DNA from 3 places in the Pantoea sp. GW821-FHT03E06 genome. Region 2 is predicted to be linked to each of the others. Evidence: predicted binding sites of a transcription regulator. Region 2 holds the regulator's gene; each other region holds the start of a gene.
The links. The regulator LexA, encoded in region 2, represses DNA repair genes until DNA is damaged. The targets are predictions, from matches to a motif close to TNCTGTATGTACATACAGNA.
Positions count from the first base shown of each region.

Region 1: umuD (translesion error-prone DNA polymerase V autoproteolytic subunit) is a predicted target of LexA. The motif match lies at 3,087-3,106, and genes of this name have one in related genera.
Region 3: uvrB (excinuclease ABC subunit UvrB) is a predicted target of LexA. The motif match lies at 2,532-2,551, and genes of this name have one in related genera.

Region 1 is NZ_JBWKUG010000001.1:1,704,665-1,709,805, reverse strand. Features, by position in the region: gene AC07WB_RS07950 (hypothetical protein) at 1-88, shown strand, start outside; gene AC07WB_RS07945 (hypothetical protein) at 251-454, shown strand; gene AC07WB_RS07940 (biofilm development regulator YmgB/AriR family protein) at 491-757, opposite strand; gene AC07WB_RS07935 (hypothetical protein) at 822-1,112, opposite strand; gene ycgZ (regulatory protein YcgZ) at 1,277-1,522, opposite strand; gene AC07WB_RS07925 (hypothetical protein) at 1,734-2,012, opposite strand; gene AC07WB_RS07920 (GNAT family N-acetyltransferase) at 2,441-2,953, shown strand; gene umuD (translesion error-prone DNA polymerase V autoproteolytic subunit) at 3,126-3,548, shown strand; gene umuC (translesion error-prone DNA polymerase V subunit UmuC) at 3,548-4,810, shown strand; gene AC07WB_RS07905 (hypothetical protein) at 5,020-5,141, shown strand, end outside.
Region 2 is NZ_JBWKUG010000001.1:355,383-360,523, forward strand. Features, by position in the region: gene plsB (glycerol-3-phosphate 1-O-acyltransferase PlsB) at 1-1,709, opposite strand, end outside; gene AC07WB_RS01625 (diacylglycerol kinase) at 1,837-2,205, shown strand; gene lexA (transcriptional repressor LexA) at 2,311-2,925, shown strand; gene dinF (MATE family efflux transporter DinF) at 3,060-4,382, shown strand; gene AC07WB_RS01640 (CsbD family protein) at 4,547-4,759, shown strand; gene zur (zinc uptake transcriptional repressor Zur) at 4,831-5,141, opposite strand, start outside.
Region 3 is NZ_JBWKUG010000001.1:1,283,185-1,288,325, reverse strand. Features, by position in the region: gene AC07WB_RS05950 (gluconeogenesis factor YvcK family protein) at 1-303, shown strand, start outside; gene uvrB (excinuclease ABC subunit UvrB) at 431-2,452, opposite strand; gene AC07WB_RS05940 (ATP-binding cassette domain-containing protein) at 3,356-4,072, shown strand; gene bioD (dethiobiotin synthase) at 4,126-4,797, opposite strand; gene bioC (malonyl-ACP O-methyltransferase BioC) at 4,794-5,141, opposite strand, start outside.

The DNA.
Region 1 (5,141 bases), 1.3 Mb from region 2:
AGCCCAGCTGAAGCAGTTTCGCACCTGGTTACACAGATTTAACATTGATAGAGCGAAACAGAAAGCGGCGCTATTGAAAAAAGAGTAAATTTTTCACGCTAATATTTTGGCTTAACCCGCGCATTTATCAAACATTATCGCCTAATTAACGCTTCGCTTATTTATTCCTTCCCTCAACACAACGCACGAAAAAGGTATCGCCGCCTATTTCCCTATGCCAGACTGTATATATATACAAGCATCGGAGGTGATGTTGAGAGATGAAAACCGTCCAACACCGGACCTTTATGCGCTCATCGGTATGGCCGTCGCGGAGTTCATCAGGGAGGAGCGCGTTTTCAAAGCGCATGATATTTCTTTATCGCTTCATGTAATGAAGTCAGGGACAAAGGATAAAGAATTGCAGCGCCTGTGCGATGCCGCGATGCGGTTACTGGCAGGTATGATGCACTAAATTGCCCCCCACGGCTGGGGGGACAAAAATCAACTATCAGGCATCGTCTGGCGTATAGCCCACAACGATTTCCAGCGTTCTACGCAGGATATCGCCTTCGGCATCGGTATCCGCAGATTCCAGTGCCATAATCAGGCAGAGAATGATCGATTTATTACTGACGCGCCCTTCGGTGGCCAGCACGTGGCGAATAACTCTATCCAATACTGCCGATTCATGCTTTAGGCTGCTGTCTGCATTGCGAAAATGCTCTGCCAACTCAATGTCAGGCAGTGCAGAGTAGAGGTCGTGATTTTCCGACATGATTCCAGTCCCGTACTGATAGCGATACGTTCAAATGATAATTCACTAAACACGAGGCAAACGCTTAATGCTTGCGGTTGCTGCCAGACTGTTCCTTATCACCAAATAGCGGCAGAACATTGTCCCTGTTTGGTTGCTCTTCCCGCAGTTTCTTACCCGCCAGGATGCTGTTACGCACATCGGTAATAGCGGCGATAATCGCTTCACGCTGTTCGTGGTCGGTGCTCTGCTCTTTCATACATATAAGCTGATCAATCAGCGCTTGAGTATTTACCGGCCCCGCCTTTTGCAACAGCACTAGCGCCGCTTCCCCGATTATTTCATCGATTATTTTCTGGTATTCACTTCTATTCATAACGAATCTCTGAATGCCGCTTCGCCCTCAACCCGGCACACGGCAAAATGGGTGCGCTACACAAGTCAGTGTAGCGCAGTACAGCCTGTCGCAGGTCATACACAAGGAAGTGCGTTATCAGAGTAAAGTCTTATAGTTGTACAACCTGGACGTCAAATCAGTTCTTAGCTTTCACGTTCGAACAACAGACCGATTAACTGATGATAATGGTGCTCTTCTTCCGCATTGGAAGCGAGTTCAAGTCTGCGCAGAAGCTTGGTGCAAAGCGATTTGCGGTTCAGATTACGTCCTTCACGCAGGATTTCGACCACGACCTGTCCTAATGTTTCTTGCTGCGATGGCAGAGACGCTTTGCTGAAATAGTTGGCAATGGCCTCGACTGAACTTGGCGTATATCCGTTCTGACGCATAATTGACCCCAATAAATTAAAATGTTAGGTCAGCTGACCTAATGAAAGTTGTACAGGTTAATCTAAAGCTGTACAAAAAGCTTACTGAACTTATACGGGGGTGTTTGTTGCAAAAAGTGCTAATGGGAGCGGATTCGGATAATTGGAAACTTATTATTTCCAAATTCGTGAGCCCAGCGCCGGCAGCGACCGGCGCGTGAGCCCTGTGGCGTCAACTGTCGTCTCCATCCGCAGAGGGCATTCTAACGCTCCCTTCCTGTCGACTCAGGCCACGTAACGCCGAATGGGCGCGATTATCGCTTTCTGCCGGCTGACGATGCGCCATTAACCATTGGCGGGCATGCGCAATGCGCTCCAGCCGCTGACGACTTTTCTCGTTTTCCGACATGCGCGCAAGTTCGGCCAGCAGCGAGTAGACGTTGACTTCCTCGCGACGTACCAGCAAGGCGTAGGCCGCTTCACCGATAATTTTAGGTTGCGAATCTGACATCTTTTACCTCCTGAGAATATGGGCTTACGCTTGCTTCTCAGTGTTAACTATAGATCATCGGCTTCCCGCCTTACGCAGCGCGTGCTGCAACGATACTGCGGTATTATCGGGTAATGGTTGTCAGTTAAGACATGAAAACCCTCATTACCGAGAGCACACCTTGTAGCGGCGCAATGTATTGCGCGATAAATCGCGCCGCTACGGAAGGTGCGGTGATGTGAGACGGCGCTTAACTGTTCGGCATTACGGTATTATCGGGTCATTGAGTAAGAAGATAAAGATCGACGCCGTTGCTGCGCGCATTTGTTAACAGTAATCGCCTGTTTTCTTGGGTTTTTGTTACTAACACGCTATGGTAAGTGCCCTTCGGTCATGATTGTGATGACCGACGATAAGGTTAATAACAAGAATGAGAAAGGATAGCTGGCATGGAGTTCACCATACGTAAAGCCCAGGCGGAGGATGCAGAGCTGCTGCACCAGCTGGGACGCATGACCTACAGTGCGCATTTCAAGCATATGTGGGTTTCCGCAGAAGAACTGGATGCCTTTATCGACAAAGAGTACGGCCTCATCGAGCTTGCCAGCAGTCTGGCCGCACCGAATGAGAGCTGGCTTATCGCCGAGACGGACAAACCCATTGGCTTTGCCAAAGTCACCTGGAACACACCGGTACCGGATTCAGGCATGAGCGGCGCACTGCTGAACAAGCTGTATCTCAACCCGGAAGAAACCGGCAAGAATTACGGCAGATGGATGTTCGAGAGCATTATTAATGAGGCACGCGATAAGCGCGAAGGCTACTTGTGGCTGGAAGTATTAGGCGAGAATGTCCGCGCACGTAAGTTCTATGAAGCCTTCGGCATGCAACACATCAAAGACATTCCATTCATCACCGCTTCGCAGCAGAGCACGCTGCAGATTTTGGGGATGATGATTTAGCCTTCGTATCCCGTTTATGGCTTGCCTCTGCATGGGCAAGCCGCGGACTTTCACTAAAATTAAATTCCCTTTCCTGCCAAGTGTTTTGCAGATAGTCGCCGGTACTGGCTTGATCAACCTGCCCACTCGATATTACTGTATACACATACAGTAATAATTTGAGATCGCAGCCATGCAGTTTTATCAGCCCGCGGAAATCCGCGCCATTGTAGACTTCCCTTTATTCATTAGTCGGGTGCCCTGTGGCTTTCCCTCACCGGCTCAGGACTACGTTGAACAGCGCATCGACCTCAACCACTTTTTAGTGGATCACCCCAGTTCAACCTACTTCATCAGAGTAAGCGGTGATTCCATGATTGAAGGCGGTATTGCGGAGGGGGACCTGCTGGTGGTAGACAGCTCCCCCAAGCCCAGGCACGGCGATATTGTGGTCGCCTCTCTCTCGGGTGAATTCACCGTCAAACAACTTATGCTGCGGCCCTACCTGCACCTCAAACCCATGAATGCGGCCCATGCGATCATCCCCATTCCCGATGTGGATCAGTTCGAAGTCTTCGGCATCGTCAAACACGTGATCAAAACGTTGGGCCGCTAATGTTCGCCTTAGTGGACGTGAACTCTTTCTACGCCAGCTGCGAAACCGTGTTTCGCCCGGATCTGCGCGGCAAACCGATTGTGGTGCTGTCCAACAACGACGGCTGTATTATTTCGCTGAGTAAAGAAGCCAAAAAGCTCGGCATTAAAATGGGTGCGCCCTACTTTAAACATCGCGAAGAGTTAACGCGCCATAACGTGGTGGTGTTCTCCTCCAACTATGCGCTTTATGGCGATATGTCGCGGCGCGTGATGGAGACGCTGGCGCTGATCTCCACACGCGTCGACGAGTACTCCATTGATGAAGCCTTTGTTGATGTCACCGGCATCGACGCCTGTATGACGCTAGAACAGCTGGGGCGGGATATTCGCGATCGCATCTATCAGGACACGCATCTGCGCGTGGGGGTCGGTATTGCCCCCACCAAAACCCTCGCCAAACTGGCCAACTGGGCCGCCAAGCGCTGGACCAAAGCCGAGAATGTGATGGATCTTTCCGCACCGCTGCGCCAGCGTGAATTGATGAAGCGGGTCAAGGTTGAAGAGGTATGGGGTGTCGGTCGCCGCTTATCGAAAAAGCTCAATCTCATGGGCATTGATACCGCGCTGCAGTTAGCTGAAACGCCCACAGCGTTGATCCGCAAACACTTCGGCGTGGTTCTGGAGCGCACCGTACGTGAATTATGCGGTGAGCCTTGCCTGGCGTTTGATGAGGTGGTCCCGAATCGGCAAAATATATTGTGCTCGCGCTCGTTTGGCGACCGCATTACCGACTATCACGATATGCGCGAGGCTATTGCCAATTACGCTGCCCGCGCCGCCGAAAAGCTGCGCAGCGAGCGGCAATATTGTCGCCATATTGGCACCTTTATTCGCACCAGCCCACACGATCCGCATCATCCCTATTATGCGAATGCCGCTAGCCAGACGCTTATTACGCCAACTGCCGATAGTCGTGACATCATTCAAGCGACGCTCAACTGTTTGGATCGCATCTGGGTTCCCGGTAAGCGCTACATGAAAGGCGGCGTGATGCTGGGGGATTTTTTCAGCGATGGCGTGGCGCAGTTCGACCTGTTTGCCGAATATCAGCCGCGTCACAACAGCGAGCAGCTAATGGCACTGATCGACAAGATGAACGCCCACCAGCGCGGTGCGTTATGGTTTGCCGGACAGGGTATCCAGAAGCCCTGGGCAATGAAGCGTGAGATGCTTTCACCGGCATATACAACACGTTTATCCGATCTTCCCGTGGCAAAGTAACCTTGATGCGCTTCGCTTTATTGACGCCTATCGCTAAATAATCGAGGCCAATTATTTCTCATGAATGGGTTATTACCAGCCAATGCAAATTGTTAATAAGGTAACGTTAACCATTTCCTTTCCCTTGAATTAATAACAGGCCAATGCGATATTCTGGCGATATCATCCTTCCCCTACACCGTTAAATTTGATTAACACCCGGAGGCAGTATGTCGAGTGAAGAGAGAGTGAAAGAACTTGAAGAGAACGTAAACAGGCTGGAAATCGAAGTTGCTGCCTTGCGCGAACTGATGATCAAGCAAGTTGCGGTAAATAACATCACCTTTAAGGG
Region 2 (5,141 bases):
TCCGGCACGGTTGCTTCCGGCGAATAGGGCACGTTACGCAGCAGTTGGGTGTAGCACTCCAGCTGCTCAATCAACTGTTCGCGAGTGAGTGAACGCTGACGTGAGGCCAGTAGCGCGGTGACGCACAGGTTCATGGCATTCGCGGCACCGGCTTCGTTGATGCGCACCATCAGCTTCGCCGCAATGTCATTTACGGCTGGCGTCATCCAGGCTGGACGTTGGGGTTCGATAGGATCGATCGCATCACGCCATTCCGGCACGTTTTTGTTCAGATAGTTCATCAAGGGCAGCGGTTCGCCAAAGTTGACGTAGCCCTGACCAAGATTGCGCAGCTTACGTAAGCCGCGCACCATCTGCAGGAAACTCTCTTTCTCTTTGGCCGCGCCGCGCAGTTCTTTCGCGTAAGTGCCCACTTCCATCACGTGCTCATAACCAATATAAATTGGCACGAAAGTGATGGGACGGCTGCCGCCGCGCAGCATGGCTTGCAGCGTCATTGATAGCGTGCCGGTTTTCGGATCCAACAATCTACCGGTACGCGAGCGGCCGCCTTCCACAAAATATTCCACCGAGTAACCACGGCTAAACAGTTCGCCGAGATATTCACGGAACACGGTGGAATAAAGTTTATTGCCCTTGAAGGTACGACGAATAAAGAACGCGCCAAGACGACGGAAAATCGGGCCCGCAGGCCAAAAGTTCAGGTTGATACCTGCAGCAATGTGCGGCGGCACCAGGCCTTGATGATATAGCACGTAGGAAAGCAACAAATAGTCCATATGGCTGCGGTGGCAGGGCACATAAACAATCTCATGTCCATCCTGTGCCAGCTGACGTACGCGCTCGCCACCGTGAACGTTGATGCCTTGATACAGCCGGCTCCACAGCCAGCCCATCACGCGGTCAGTCACTTTAATCGCTTCGTAGGAGAAGTTTGCCGCCACTTCTTCCATCATTTCGATGGCGTTCTGCTGGGCTTTCTCATGTGAGATCTTTTTGCTGCGCGCCTCATCTTCCACCGCTTTTTCAATCGCCTTGGATTGCAATAGCTTGTTGAAGAGATCCTGGCGTGCAGGCAGACGTGGACCCACAGCGGCCAGACGCTGGCGAGCAAAATGAATGCGCGCGACACGCGCCAGCTTCTGTGCAATCGACTTATCAGTGCCGTGTTCGGTCGCCATCTGACGTAACGAAACGGTTTGCGAGAAGCGGACAAAGCTATCGCGACCGTGCCACAAAATGGCGAAGAATTTCTGTACGCCATTCAGAACGCGCAGATGCGGTGTGGATTCACCTGATGTTTCACGTCCCGGCGCGCGGCCAAACATCACCGCGACCGGCAACATTTGTACATCGAGCTGCGGGTTGCTGCGGTGTAAATCCAGATAATCGTGGAACAGCTTTACCGATTCGGGATTGGCCACGAAATAGGGAATAACGCGTGGGCCATCGTGAATAAACACGTGGCGCGGCAGCAAGGTGCCATCGATCTCTAGCGGAGCCAGCGGATCGGGCAAATCGTGTTTCAGACATTGTGCACGAAGTGTGAGCAAGTCAGCCTTTGAATCATAAGGCAAAACATACATCACTGGACGTGTCGGATCGATTCCGTGTTCAGAGATAGGATCGGTCGGAATGACCTTACTTTTTACCAAAATAGAGAGTGGTAAATTCAATAATTTGTAATAGAGTTTACGCCAACCTGACATAGACAACTTAAAGCCTCTTGTTAGCAAAGCGCGGCAAGCATACCAGAAAGTGCAGCGAAGATCTGTGGCTCTGCCACCTCATACTGCCCACACATTGACGTCAAAATAGATCAAGGGTTCCATAAACATGGCAAATAACGTCACCGGTATTGTAAGAATAGTGAAAGCAGCCGGTTATTCCTGGCAGGGGCTGCGTGCCGCATGGCAGCACGAGGCGGCATTCCGCCAGGAAGCGATAGCCGCGCTGGTGGCGATTATCGTGGCATGTTGGCTGGATGTAGACGCCATTTCCCGCGTGCTGATGATTGGCTCCGTGGTACTGATTGTCATTGTCGAAATCCTTAATAGTGCCATTGAATCCGTCGTTGACCGCATTGGCCAGGAGCAACATCCCTTATCAGGGCGCGCCAAAGATATGGGCTCGGCTGCGGTATTGCTGACTATCTTACTGGCTCTTTTTGTTTGGATCGTGCTGCTCTGGACGCATTTGAGATAGCCATTCCAGATTCATCAAACCGCTGATTTTTCCCTCTGTTACGGTTTTCATTTCGCCAATACCTGTATATACTCACAGCGACTGTATAAACAACCAGGGGGCGGGATGAAAGCGTTAACTGCACGGCAGCAACAGGTCTATGACCTGATTCGCGACCATATTAACCAGACGGGCATGCCGCCAACGCGTGCGGAAATTGCTGCGCAACTGGGATTTCGCTCGCCCAATGCTGCTGAAGAGCATCTGAAAGCGCTGGCGCGTAAAGGCGTAATTGAAATTGTTTCCGGCGCATCGCGCGGGATTCGCTTATTAATGGAAGAAGAGCCGAGCGAAGGCTTGCCATTAATTGGTCGTGTCGCTGCGGGCGAGCCGCTGCTGGCACAGGAGCATATTGAAGCGCACTATCAGGTGGATGCAAACCTGTTCAAACCCAGCGCGGATTTCCTGCTGCGTGTGAGCGGTATGTCGATGAAAGACATCGGTATTATGGATGGTGACTTGCTGGCGGTGCATAAAACGCAGGAAGTGCGTAACGGACAGGTTGTCGTAGCGCGCATTGATGACGAAGTCACGGTCAAACGCTGGAAAAAGCAGGGCGCGATTGTCCATCTTCTGCCGGAAAATAACGATTTCCAACCGATTGTGGTAGATACCCGCGAGCAATCATTGACCGTTGAAGGTCTGGCCGTTGGGATCGTGCGTAACGGCGAATGGCTCTGATTCGTTCCTGATTCCCTCCTACTGCGGCGGCGTATGCTGCGCTGGCCGCAGTCTGCTAGTTTCTTCTTTTTGACATTTTCTGCGGCACTGTCGGGCGCAATCACGCTGGTTACCGCAAATAACGGAATGGGCTGATGCAGCTGTTTTCCCCTTCAGATAAAGCACTTTGGCGGCTGGCGCTGCCGATGATCCTCTCTAACATCACCGTTCCATTGTTGGGCGTGGTGGATACTGCCGTTATTGGTCATCTCGATAGCCCGATTTATCTTGGGGGCGTCGCCGTGGGTACCACGGCAACCAGTTTTATCTTTATGCTCCTGCTGTTTCTGCGCATGAGTACCACTGGCCTTACCGCGCAGGCGTTTGGTGCCAATGACAAAACGGCGCTGGCACGCGCCCTGACCCAACCGCTGTTGATTGCTTTGGTTTTTGGTTTGCTATTTATGGTGCTGCGAACGCCGGTAAGCAGTTTGGCAGCCGCATTAATGGGCGGCAGCCCAGAAGTGCAGCAGCAGGCCAAAATTTTCATTGAGATTCGCTGGCTTAGCGCGCCCGCCACCTTGGCTAATCTGGTTATTCTTGGTTGGCTGTTAGGCGTGCAATATGCGCGTGCGCCGATGGTATTGCTTATCGTCGGGAATCTGGTGAATATCCTGCTCGACCTTTTATTTGTCCTTCAGCTGCATTGGGGAGTGGCCGGTGCAGCGGCGGCAACGGCGCTGGCTGAATATGTCACGCTGGGAGTAGGTTTGTGGATGGTGGCGCGCGTACTCAAACTGCGCGGTATTTATTTCGCTCTACTAAAAAGCAGCTGGCGTGGCGATGCCGCGCGGCTGTTCCGTCTTAATCGCGACATCATGCTGCGCTCCTTAATGCTTCAAATCTGCTTTGCATCCCTGACCATTCTGGGGGCGCGCATTGGTCCTGATGTGGTGGCGGTTAATGCCGTATTGCTGATGTTCCTCACTTTTACCGCCTACGCGCTAGATGGCTTTGCTTATGCGGTTGAAGCCTGCTCGGGTGAAGCGGTAGGCGCGAAAGATCGCAGTCGATTAATACTTATCTGGCACGCGGCCTGCCGTCAGGCCTGTTTTGTCGCCGCAATATTTGCCCTGATTTATGCGTTCACGGGGCCGCAGATTGTGGCCATGCTGACATCACTGGAAGCGTTGCGTGAAATGGCCGACAGATATCTCATCTGGCAGGTGATATTGCCGTTGATAGGCGTCTGGTGTTATCTGCTGGATGGCATGTTTATTGGTGCGACGCGTGGTCGTGAGATGCGTAACAGCATGATGATAGCCGCCATGGGTTATGGCCTGACGCTGCTAACATTGCCCTGGCTTGGTAACCACGGTTTATGGCTGGCGATAACGGTATTCCTGGCGCTACGAGGTGTGACGCTGTGGCTGATGTGGCGCGGTCATTGGCAGCGCGACAGCTGGTTTAATGCCTGAATAAGCGAAGCGTAACCTACAGATTAATCTGTAATTTCCTGCAAACTTCGAAGCGGCAACTATAATTAACTCATACGGCGCAGATGAATAGCGCATCGTGTGGGTATGTTCTTTGATATACAGAGAATGTATCCGTCTCACTCAGGATGAAGTGGAGGATTATTATGAATAAAGACGAAGCTGGTGGAAACTGGAAGCAGTTCAAAGGGAAAGTGAAGGAGAAGTGGGGCAAGCTTACGGATGATGATATGACCGTGATCGAAGGTAAACGCGATCAGCTTGTCGGTAAAATCCAGGAACGCTACGGTTATGCGAAAGATCAGGCAGAGACCGAAGTGAAAGACTGGGAAAGCCACAACAAAGATTACCGCTGGTAATCGACGTCTTATTAAGGACGATGCTCCTACCCACCGATCATTATGATCGGGTCGGCACAAGGAAGTGCCAATTAAGCCTTTCTCACCCGTTTTTTACTCTCACTCTGATGGTCGTGTTCGCAACTATCATGCCGCGTACAAGCCGCAACTTCCGTGCAATTCTCGCATAAGCCATGTGCTTCAATCACCGTATGACGCAGTGAAAACCCTGCCTGATCTGCCAGTGTCGCAATGGTTTTTTCCACTCCATGTGCATGCTTTTCACTTACCGCCGCGCAGCCATCACACACCAGCATCACAGAAGTGTGCGCTGGTTCGTCGAAATGGTGGCAAACCACATAGCTATTATTCGATTCCACGCGGTGAATGAATCCCTGCTCCA
Region 3 (5,141 bases), 930 kb from region 2:
CTGATGGAAGATATGGCGCGCGCGCTGCGCCGTACGCCCGCTACCATGGTATTTATTGGCAATCTTGGTCGTGAACTGAGTCCAGCAGCGGCCAGCCTGAATGTTGCTGACAAACTGGCTATCATGGAGAAAGCCATTGGCAAACGGGTGATTGATGCGGTGGTGGTAAGTCCAGCCGCAGATATTAGCGGAGTGGAAGATCGTTTAATTATTCGCGAACCGCTGGAAGCCGCCGATATTAAATACCGTCACGATCGCCAACTGCTGCGCATTGCGCTAGAACACGCGATTCAGGCAGTTTAGTTTCCAGGTGCGCCTCAATGCGTACCCAACGAAAACCCCACGGAATTGGCGTTGGATCGCCATAAATTCCCGCGCGGTCATGGTGAGTTCACGTAGGGTCGCCATTCATGGCGACCAGGATGATGGATCAGGAAGCCGCAATAAACAGCTCGCGCAGCTGATGCAACTGATCGCGCACGCTGGCAGCTTCTTCGAACTCCAGATTCTGCGCGTGTTGCTGCATCTGCCCTTCCAGCTCGTGAATTTTCTTTTGCATCGCCTGTGGCGTAAGCGCCATATAGTTGGCTTCCGCCTCTGCCGCAGTGCGCGATGCGGTTTTACCTTTACCGCGCGTTTTAACCACGTTTTTGCCCAGCTCAAGAATATCGGTGATCTTCTTATTGAGCCCCTGCGGCACAATGCCATTCTCTTCGTTATATTTTTGCTGCTTCTCGCGACGACGTTCCGTTTCACCCATCGCGCGTTCCATTGATGGCGTGATTTTATCGGCGTAGAGAATCGCGCGCCCATTGATATTACGCGCGGCGCGACCAATGGTTTGAATCAGTGAACGCTCAGAGCGCAGGAAACCTTCTTTGTCGGCATCGAGAATCGCCACCAGCGACACTTCCGGCATATCCAAGCCTTCACGCAGCAAGTTGATGCCCACCAACACATCAAACTCGCCGAGGCGTAAATCGCGGATGATTTCCATACGTTCTACGGTATCGATATCCGAATGCAGATAGCGCACCTTCTCACCGTGTTCCACAAGGTATTCGGTGAGATCTTCTGCCATACGCTTGGTCAAAACGGTAACCAGCACGCGCTCATTAATCTCGACACGCTTGCGGATTTCCGACAACAAATCGTCGACCTGGGTCGCGACCGGTCGCACTTCGAGGATCGGATCAAGCAGGCCGGTTGGACGCACCAGCTGATCGATCACTTCGCTACCTGATTTTTCCAGCTCGTAATTGCCGGGTGTGGCCGACACATAAATGGTTTGCGGCGCGGACGCCTCAAACTCTTCAAACTTCATCGGGCGGTTATCCAGCGCCGACGGTAAGCGGAAGCCATACTCCACCAGCGTCTCTTTACGCGCGCGGTCACCGCGGTACATACCGCCAATTTGCGGGATCGTCACGTGCGATTCGTCAACCACCAGCAAACCGTCAGCCGGCAGATAATCAAATAAGGTTGGCGGCGGCTCGCCCGGTCCGCGACCGGACAGATAGCGTGAGTAGTTTTCAATACCGGAGCAGTAGCCCAGCTCGTTCATCATTTCGAGGTCGAACTGGGTACGCTGAGAAATACGCTGCTCTTCCAGCAGCTTATTGTTCTCCAGCAGCACCTTGCGGCGGTCCACCAGTTCGACTTTGATATCTTCCATCGCCTGCAGAATACGCTCGCGCGGCGTGACATAGTGCGTTTTAGGATAAACGGTAAAACGCGGGATCACCGAGTCAATCTGCCCGGTAAGCGGATCAAACAGCGACAGCCGCTCAACTTCTTCATCAAACAGCTCAATACGCAGCGCAATGTCGTCTGATTCGGCCGGGAACACATCGATCACTTCCCCACGCACGCGGAAGGTGCCGCGCTGGAAAGCCTGATCGTTACGGGTATATTGCAGCTCTGCCAGACGACGCAGAATGCTGCGCTGATCGATAATCATGCCGCGCGTTAAGTGCAGCATCATTTTCAAATAGAGATCGGGATCGCCCAGACCGTAAATAGCGGAAACCGACGCCACTACGATCACATCACGACGCTCCAGCAGCGCTTTGGTCGCCGAGAGACGCATCTGTTCAATGTGCTCGTTCACCGAGGCATCTTTTTCGATAAAAGTGTCGGAGCTGGGAACATAGGCTTCAGGCTGATAGTAATCGTAGTAAGAGACGAAAAACTCCACCGCATTGTCCGGGAAGAACTCTTTCATCTCGCCGTACAGCTGCGCCGCCAATGTTTTGTTCGGTGCCAAAACCATCGTCGGGCGATTGAGATCCGCAATCACATTGGCAACGGTAAACGTTTTACCTGAACCGGTTACGCCCAACAGCGTTTGATGGGCGAGTCCATCCTCCAGCCCCTCTTCCAGGCGGCGAATGGCCTCAGGTTGGTCGCCTGAAGGCTTGAAAGCGGAGTTGAGTTTAAAGGCTTTGCTCATGTTTTAGCGGTTCCAGCAGATGAAGACGGCGGGCAGGCTGCTAATTCTACTCTGCTGTGGCGAATTTGCCAGAAAAAAATACTGGACATAATCACAGTATCGTTGCACGATAATCGTTCCTGCAGGGAAATTTCTTCCGTGCATTTTAAGCGGCATGAGGCAAATGCTTGTTGCGCAATGTTATCCCCAGAGCGAGGATGCTTTTAACATTTGTCAAGAGAGTGTCATTAAATTGCAGTCCGATGACAAGGCAGATAAATCGCATGCTTGATTTTAACTAACCTGCTGTTTTAATTGAATTACACCTAAAAGCCCAGATTCTCATCATAATGGATGAAGGCCGCGAATTTACTCGCTTGCGCCCGGTTTTCAGTCGCTAATGCACAAGGTTATCCACAGTAATGGTGGATAAGTGAATCCAGCCCAAAGCCCATCAGCTGTGTATAATTTTCTTGCAGGTCGTCTTCAGGGCAAAAAAAATTTTTTTCGTCTTTTTTTTCTCACCTGTCGGATAGCCTTAACTCCCTTTTTCTCCTCTCTGCTCCCCCATTGTGAAGGGGAAACGCGCCTTTTTAATACCACTTATTCCTAAGTTATTGCCTTACGAACGATCATATGCACCAGAAACGTTAAGCCATCAGCACTGTCGAAGTGCAGCCGGTTTGTCACCGCATGGAATTGTTAAGCATTTCTCAACTTTTAAACCTTGATTTTGCCGTTTTTAGGCGCTGCTCGGTTTCTATTTCCAACCTGGCCTGGGAATTGCAGTGTTTAAAGCCAGGGAGTAACGCGTCCTCCTCGGCTTTTGCCGACGACAGCGGTGTCCATCAATCGTGCACGACTGTATGCCAGACGACACAGAGCGGGAGCATTCAGGCTAATAATCTGGAAGGAGTATGTCAGATGCTGAGTTTACGTTCGGTGAATCAGTTTTACGGTCAAAATCACATTCTGTGGGATGTGGACCTCGATCTGCCGCCGGGTACCTGTACCGGCGTGTTGGGCAGCCCAGGCATGGGTAAAACCACGTTGGTTAATTGCATTATGGGCCGCTTGCCGATCAACAGCGGCTCGATGACCTGGCAAGAAGATGGCTCGCCGCCGGAGGATTTACTGCTGCAACCGGCCGAGATGCGTGCCCGCACCGGGATTGGTTATGTCCCGCAGGGGCGGCACATTTTCTCGCAGATGAGCGTGGAAGATAACCTGCTGATTGCCCTAATGGCAGCGCAGGACGATCGCAGCCGTGCGATTCCGGAAATGGTCTTTGATCTGTTTCCGGCGCTCTATTCGATGCGCCACCAGCGCAGCGGCGAACTGCCGATGGAGCAACAGCAGCATTTGGCCCTGGCGCGCGCATTGGTGCTGCAACCCAAGCTGGTGATTCTCGATGAACCAACGGAAGGCATGTCGCCGTGGCTGGAAGAGGAGATGGGCAATCTTATCCGACGGCTTAACCGCGAATACGGTCTGACGATTCTGTTGCTGGAGCAGCACGTGTCATTCATCCGCCGCGTTGCCGACTATTTTCTGCTGCTGCATCGTGGACGCAACGTGGCGCACGGCAAAATGGCGCAGTTGGATGACATCACCGTCAATAAGTGGCTAACGGTGACGTAGATAGTACAAAACGGCATCTGGCATCGTAGGGTCGCCATTCATGGCGACCTGGATTATTGCGGCAGTGTCAAATAGCGCCCACAATCGCCTTGCTGCGCCTCATCGCTGAGGTGCGGGATCTCACCGAGGAACGGCGCGTCAATGCGCTGACGCAGCGTGGCCATATATTCCTGATGGCGTTTGCCCGGCGGCTGGATATCATTGGCAATCCAGCCCGCCAGGCATAAACCTCGCGCTTTCACCGCCTCAGCGGTAAGCAGCGCATGGTTGATGCAGCCTAACTTTACGCCCACGACCAGAATTACGGGTAGCTGCTCGGCTTCAACCCAATCTGCATAGGTCTGCGTGTCCGATAGCGGCGTAAACCAGCCGCCCGCGCCCTCCACTAACACCCATTCCGCCTGCTGCTCAAGCACACGTAAGCCAGCAGAAAGTGCGGCAAATTCAATTGGCCTGCCCTCTTCTGCACTGATGATATGCGGTGAAGTCGGCTCGACAAACGCCAGCGGATTCACCTGCTCGTAGCGTAGCGGCACGCTGCTGTAGCGCTGCAATGCCAATGCATCACTGTTGCGGACGCCTTCTTGTGTGATCTCACAGCCGGACGCCACCGGTTTATAGCCGGCGGTGCGCAATCCTGCGGCGCTCGCCGCCTGCAACAGTGCGCCGCTGGCCACGGTTTTGCCAACTTCGGTATCGGTTCCGGTAATAAACCAGCGTGTCATTTTGTTAAAACTCCATACATCAAGTGGTAGCTCAGGCGGTAACCGGTCTCATCCTGCGGCCAGTGTTGCTCAAGTGTTGCTAACTGGGTACGTGTCAGCACGCTGCTGCCGCGTCCGTCGTGCAGATGCGTAGCACCAATGCCTTTCAGGGAACGCATGGCGCTAAGCGCACTGGGGAAATGCAGCGTAACGATCTGCTGCTCTGCCTGCATCGGTAGCGTTGCGGTGGCCGCGCGCAACTGCGCTGCGCTGAGAAAACGATTGGCGTGGCGGCGACCATCCAACTGCGCCCATGCGTGATGCACTTCGTGTAGCGAACCGTCGAGCAGCGTGGAGAACAGCAC